Regions from separate parts of the Paenibacillus sp. JT22N7 genome, predicted to be linked through region 2. Evidence: predicted binding sites of a transcription regulator. Region 2 holds the regulator's gene; the other holds the start of a gene.
The links. Region 2 encodes Rex, which represses fermentation and respiration genes when NADH is low (regulators of the CRP and FNR family bind a similar motif). Its sites were predicted from a motif close to TTGTGAAATATTTCACAA; they were not measured.
Positions count from the first base shown of each region.

Region 1: a site for Rex is predicted at 1,549-1,566, ahead of AC50Y5_RS12850 (formate/nitrite transporter family protein). Genes of this name have one in related genera too.

Region 1 covers NZ_JBXENY010000004.1:290,834-294,254, forward strand. Annotated here, with positions in the region: gene AC50Y5_RS12840 (histidine kinase) at 1-544, shown strand, start outside; gene AC50Y5_RS12845 (pectate lyase) at 671-1,342, opposite strand; gene AC50Y5_RS12850 (formate/nitrite transporter family protein) at 1,627-2,448, shown strand; gene AC50Y5_RS12855 (L-lactate dehydrogenase) at 2,513-3,421, shown strand, end outside.
Region 2 covers NZ_JBXENY010000012.1:51,900-55,320, forward strand. Annotated here, with positions in the region: gene dinG (ATP-dependent DNA helicase DinG) at 1-1,231, shown strand, start outside; gene AC50Y5_RS27250 (redox-sensing transcriptional repressor Rex) at 1,228-1,884, shown strand; gene AC50Y5_RS27255 (amidohydrolase) at 1,865-3,166, shown strand; gene AC50Y5_RS27260 (hypothetical protein) at 3,166-3,421, shown strand, end outside.

The DNA of each region.
Region 1 (3,421 bases), on a different contig from region 2:
TGCCTTGCGAGAGCTGGCGCTGCGCGAAATTGCGGATGATGTCGATGAACGGCTGGAGTCGTGGGAACGCGGCCCTTCGCTTCGGGGACCTTGGCGCAAGCGCGAGGTGATTTTTGTATGCATCGATTTGGGTGATCAGGCGGAAAGGCTGATTCGCCGCGGCTTTCGCATCGCTCATCGCTTGAAGGCAGAATGGCATGTCCATTATGTGCACAGCCGTAAAATTCAGCAAACCGAGGTGCAGCAAAAGCGGCTTGATGCGCTGCGGCAGCTGTGCGAGCGGCTTGGCGGCCAGCTGGCGGTAAGTGCGGCAGATAGACGCCAGGAAATTAGCGGAATTTTGCTGAAACAGATGGCTGACCTGCAAGCGACCCAGCTCATTATTGGACAATCGAGCCGGCCGCCGTGGCAAATGCTCGTCCGCAAAACGATTGTGCAGGATTTGCTGCGCTCCGCCAGACATTTGGATATGCTCATTGTCGCCAAATGGGAAACAGAGCCCATGCCGCCTAATCTCGGCACAGGCCCTGTTGATGATTTATAAACAGGCTTACTTACGGGGGACGACTATCCTTCCAAACGCTAGGCTCTGCGGCTCAGGCTCAGGTTCAAGCTAAGGCTTAAGCTAAAGCTTAAGCGGCATTGCCGCGTCTTTTTTTGGAAGGATTGCCTAATAAGCCGTGTTTCCGGATTGACTGGTTTTGCCGGATGCAAAACCTTTGAACAGCGTCGGCACGCCAGAATAGCGCGTGTTTGTTATTTTGCCCGTTGTGGAGCTGCTGTCTGTACGCAAAATGGAATCCTTCACCTTGGAAATATCGCTATTTGAAACATTCATGGATACCGAATAAGAGGTGCCGCCATTTTGACGAACGAGCTTGCCGATGTCATTGGCCTTGAAATTTTTAATATTGATCGTGCCGGATGCATTCATTTGGAACACCTTGTCATAGGCTTTATATGCGCCGCCGCCTGTAATATTAACGGTACCGGAAGATTTTAGAGTCAAAGCGTCCTCGCCTACATCCTGCCAAGTCACATTCTCAATATTGCAGCTGCCATAGCAGTGAACGCCGTCGGCAGCAGGAGCGCCGATAATGACATTTTTCAGCGTTGCGCCTGCCTCCAGACGGAATACCGGCTTCTGATTCTCAGCCTGGCTGCCATCCCCTAACGTACTCGGGTTCGCGACAAAAACTTTGCCTTTGCCGTCATAGGTCGTATTTTTAGGAACAATAATGGTAGCGTTTACAACTTCTGCCGCTGATACAGGGGCAGGCTGCACACCAGCAATTGCAATAATAAGGGCCAAAGATAATAGAGCACCAATCCATTTTTTCATCGAATAAACTCTCCTTTATTCCATTTAATTTGGTTGTGGTGAAGCCTCATTCTTTAATGCCGCTATATTTATGCAAATAGATGTGCACCTCCGTTTGCATCTACAAGAAGACTACCTAATTTTTGCCATTACAGGAATAATCATTAGCTCAGTAGTTGTCCACTCCGCCGGGAATCCCTTATTTCTGTAACAATTTTCGCCTTTACCTGTGAGGAATGTCACAATCGACTGTGTCCCTCCTGTGTTATTCTAACCTCAGTAAGCAGCAAGAGGAGTGAATGCTCATGGAAACTGAACCGCTACGCAAGGTCGAGCAACTCGCACACAAGAAGCATATGATTTTTCAGCAAAGCCGCATCCGGTATATTTCCAGGTCCATGCTCGCCAGCATGTTCATTGGCTTTGGCGTTATAGTCGCCTTTAAGACGGGTAACTTTTTTTACGCCGAGCATTCTCCACTCGCTTATCCGATGGCCGCGCTAACGTTCGGAGCTGCGATTATTCTCATCGCATACGGCGGCGGCGACTTGTTTACCGGCAATACGTTTTATTATTCGTTTACCGCGCTCCGGCGCAAGCTCAAATGGACCGACGCCATCAAAATGTGGCTGACCAGCTACGCTGGCAACCTGCTTGGCGCAGCCGTGTTCGCCCTGCTCATTATGACAACCGGACTGTTCGACAGCGAGAAGGTCAATACGTTCCTGCTCAGTGTCGTCGAAGCGAAAATGCATACGTCGTCGATGGAGCTTTTTTTCCGGGCGATTTTATGTAACTGGCTAGTCTGTCTCGCCTTTTTCATCCCGATGGGCATGAAGCATGACGGGGCAAAAATGTTTTCCATGATGCTGTTCGTCTTCTGCTTCTTTATTTCGGGCTACGAGCATAGCATTGCCAACATGTGCACCTTTGCTATTGCACTAGTCGTCGACCATCCAGACACGATTACTTACGGCGGCGTCATTCACAATCTTGTGCCTGTCACACTGGGCAATCTGATTGGCGGCGGCGTATTAATGGGATATATGTATTATTTCGTGAACAAGCCTTATTTCGACAAAGAGGATCACGCGCAAGAGCAAGAACAGAAGGAATTGCAGAAGTAATTCAGGAGTAATGGCAAAAGCAAAACTAGAAGCAACTACACCATTAGACGGGGAGAGATCGGAAATGAAAAAATCAAGAATTGTTGTCATTGGCGCTGGGGCTGTAGGCTCAACAACCGCTTATACACTGCTGCTTCGCAATCGCATGGATGAGCTGGTGCTTATCGATGCCAATGAGAAGAAAGCGATCGGCGATGCGCTCGACATGAACCACGGCATGCCGTTCCTTGGCGGCACGAAGGTATGGGCAGGCACTTACGAGGACTGCAAAGGCGCGGACATCATTATTATTACGGCCGGTGTGGCCCAGCGTCCAGGCGAAGAGCGTATTCAGCTGCTGAAGCGCAACGTAGCGATTTTTGACCAAATTATTGATGAGGTCTTGAAATATAATGACGATGGCATTCTGCTGATCGCCTCGAACCCAGTGGACGTCATGAGCTACTTCTCCTTGCGAAAATCGCGCTGGCCCGTTAACCGCGTCATCGGTTCAGGCACGCTGCTCGACAGCGCACGCTTCCGCTATCTGATTGGCGAAGAGCTGAACATTGATCCGCGCAGCGTCCACGCCCCAATTATCGGGGAGCATGGCGATTCCGAGCTGCCGGTATGGAGCCTGTCGAACGTTGCGGGTACAGAGCTCGGACTGAACGACGAACAGAAAGAACGGATTTTCACCGGCACACGCGATGCCGCTTACCAAATTATCGAAGCAAAAGGCGCGACGTATTACGCCATCGCTCTGGCACTCGACCGCATCTGTACCGCGATTCTGCAAGATGAAGGCGCCGTGCTGAACGTATCGACCCTGCTCGACAACTACCTCGGCGTATCCGATGTATACATCGGCGTTCCATGCGTCGTTGATCGCAGCGGTATCCGCAACGTTCTGGAGCTGACACTGTCGGACGAAGAAACGGCGCTGTTCCAGAAGTCGGCGAACAAGCTGAAAGGCTTGATTGAGTCGATTCGG
Region 2 (3,421 bases):
GTTTGAGATGCTGTACAGCTTCGTGCAAGCTTCTCCTGACGCGATGGGTGAAAACAATCAATCCGTTTATCGTCTGCGAGGCGATAGCCTGCCGGAAGGCTGGTCCGAAGTGCTCGCCGAAGAGACCAATATTCATACGGAGCTCATTCGCGTGCTGAAGACAGCTGAGAAAATGTCTGAGGAAATTAAAGACCGCATCGATGAGCTGGCCGTACAGGCGCTTGTAACGGATCTGAATGGCGTTTTGCGCGATTTGACGAGAGTTAAGGATGATCTGCGCAGCTTTATGAAAGTCGATCAGACGACGGACGTGTTCTGGCTGGAAGCCAATATGACCTACAAGCATCGTTCGCTGCATCTTTATGCGGTGCCGATTGATGTGAGCAGCCAGCTTCAGCAGTATTTATTCGATGTGAAGGACAGCATTATTTTAACGTCAGCCACCCTTTCGGTGCAAAAGTCATTCCAGTTCGCCGAAGAGCAGCTTGGACTTAGCGGCTTTGAAGAGGCGGGCAGACTGCGCACCGTACAGCTGGCATCACCGTTTAATTACCGGGAGCAGGCGCTCGTCATTATTCCGCGCAATTTCCCTGTTCTTAAAGGCTCGGCGGGCGAGCCCGCATTTATTTCAATGCTCGTCTCTTCTTTGGCAGATGCAGTGCAGCAGACCAATGGCAGAATGCTGGTGCTGTTCACCTCTTACCGAATGCTCAAGCAGGTATATGACCCGCTTAAAGCGGCGCTCGCGGCCACCAGCATTCAAGTGCTGGGCCAAGGCATCGACAGCGGCAATCGTACGAAGCTGACGCGGCGTTTTTTGCAGCAGCCAGAGTCCGTACTGCTTGGTACAAGCAGCTTTTGGGAAGGCGTAGATATTCCAGGCGAAGCCTTGACTTGCCTTGCCATCGTCCGATTGCCGTTCCAACCGCCCAATCATCCGCTGTTGGAAGCGAAGTCGGAATTGCTGCAGCGCCAAAAGCAAAATCCATTTATGAAGCTGTCAATTCCGCAAGCGGTTATTCGCTTCAAGCAGGGATTCGGCAGGCTCGTGCGAACGGCGAAGGATAAAGGCATTGTCATTATTTATGATACGCGAGTGATTGAAACGTATTATGGCAAGCATTTTCTGTATTCCTTGCCTGGCCCGAAAATTGAGCATATGCATATAGAGCAAATTGTACCGAGAATGAAAGAATGGCTTGGTGCCGAGAGGGAGGAGGAGAACGGGTGAAGCAGACGAAAATATCGGAGGCCGTCGTAAGACGCCTCCCCATTTACCTGCAAGTGCTAAACGAGCTGAACAACCGGGAGGTGCAGACCGTTTCGTCCCAGGAGCTTGGCGTCAAGCTGGATTTGAATCCGGCGCAAATCCGTAAGGACTTGGCGTATTTCGGCGATTTTGGCCGTAAAGGCATCGGCTATGATGTGACGTATTTAATTGAAAAAATTCGCCAAATTCTCAAGCTTGATCAGACGATAAATGTCGCGCTTGTCGGTGCGGGTAATTTAGGCCATGCGCTTTGCAATTATAATAAATACTCCAAAGACAATATGAAAATCATCGCGGTGTTTGATGTGCATCCATCTAAAATCGGCTCGCAAATTAATAATTTGACCGTTATGCCGATGGATATGCTGAAACAAACGGTGGAGGAAAACAATATCCGGATCGGCATTATAACCGTTCCCGGATTTGAAGCGCAAAACGTCGCTAATCAATTTATTGACGCCGGCATTGAAGGCTTGCTTAATTTTGCCCCAGCGATATTGAAGGTACCTGAGGAAATTCGCATACATCATGCTGACTTTACGAAAGAGCTGCTAAGTCTGGCCTATTACTTGGAGAGGGAAAGGGATGACGAAAATGAGCCAAATTTGGATTGAAAATGGACGTTTTGTAACGATGGAGGATGGCGAGCATGTGCTGCAAGGGCATATGGTTGTAACCGATGATCGCATTACATATATCGGAGCAGAAGCTCCAACTGGGCTGCAAGCCGATGTGCAAAAGCTGGATGGCAGCAAGCTTGCTTTTATGCCGGGTCTAGTAAACACGCATGGACATGCGGCTATGACTTTGCTGCGCGGCTATTCCGATGATCAAAACCTGCAAGTATGGCTGGAGCAAAAAATGTGGCCGATGGAAGGCAAATACATCGACCTTGATACCCGTGCGGGCAGCGCGCTTGCCGTGGTGGAAATGCTTAAATCCGGTACGACAGCTTTCGTGGATATGTATGACCGCATGGACCAGCTGGCCGAAGTTGTTGAACAGTCCGGCATTCGCGGCTGTCTGACGCGCGGCGTCATCGGCCTTTGCCCGGAGGATGTACAGCAAGCTAAGCTGGCGGAAGCGATTGCTTTCGCACGCGATTGGAACGGCAAGGCCGATGGCCGGATTACGACGATGATTTCGCCGCATGCGCCTTATACATGCCCGCCAGATTATATTGAGAAATTTGTTCAGGCCGCTCATGATTATGATTTGCCACTGCATACGCATATGTCAGAATCGATTGCCGAAGTAGAGCAGAACGTTCGCGATTATGGCGTTCGTCCCGTTCAGCATCTCGACAATTTAGGCTTCTTCTCGCGTCCGGCGCTCGTTGCTCATGCGGTGCATTTGAATGACGAGGAAATTGCGCTGCTGGCTGAACGCAAAGTAGCCGTATCGCATAACCCGGTCAGCAACCTCAAGCTGGCAAGCGGCATTGCCCGCGTGCCTGCTTTGCTTCGCGCAGGTGTAACTGTATCATTAGGCACGGACAGCGCGGCGAGCAACAACAATCTTGATCTATTCAAGGAAATCAATCTTGCGGCTTTGCTGCATAAAGGTGTTTCTGGCGATCCTACGGTTGTGCCAGCCATTGAAGCTTTGCGTATGGGAACGGTATACGGCGCTCGCTCCATTTGGCAGGAGGATTCCATTGGCCGCCTGCGCGTTGGCATGAAGGCTGACTTCATCGCGATCGATATTGAACAGCCGCATTTTTATCCACAGACGGATATTGTGTCCCATTTGGTATATGCCGGCTCTGGCCGCGACGTTAAGCATGTATGGGTGGACGGCCGCCAAGTTGTACGGGATGGCGAATGCACGCTGCTTGATGAGGAGAAAATTCGTCACGATGCTCAGGCGAGCTTCGAGAGGCTGTTGAAGGCATAATGCGGGCGAGAACGAGAAAGCCGTTTTGGACGGTAAAACGGGCTGTCTTTATTTCAGTTATTTTTGTTATCGCATTGCTGACCGTTACGATTGTTTATTACCGAACTGTGCATAAGGATTTATGGGCAGAGGAAGCCCCTATTAAAGCGCATGCTATTGAAGCCGCGCAGTTGACGGAAGTCACCGGGATGACGAAGCAGGTGTGGGATGGCATTTCCTGGGTTGTAAAAGGGAATACGGCTGATGAACAAGACG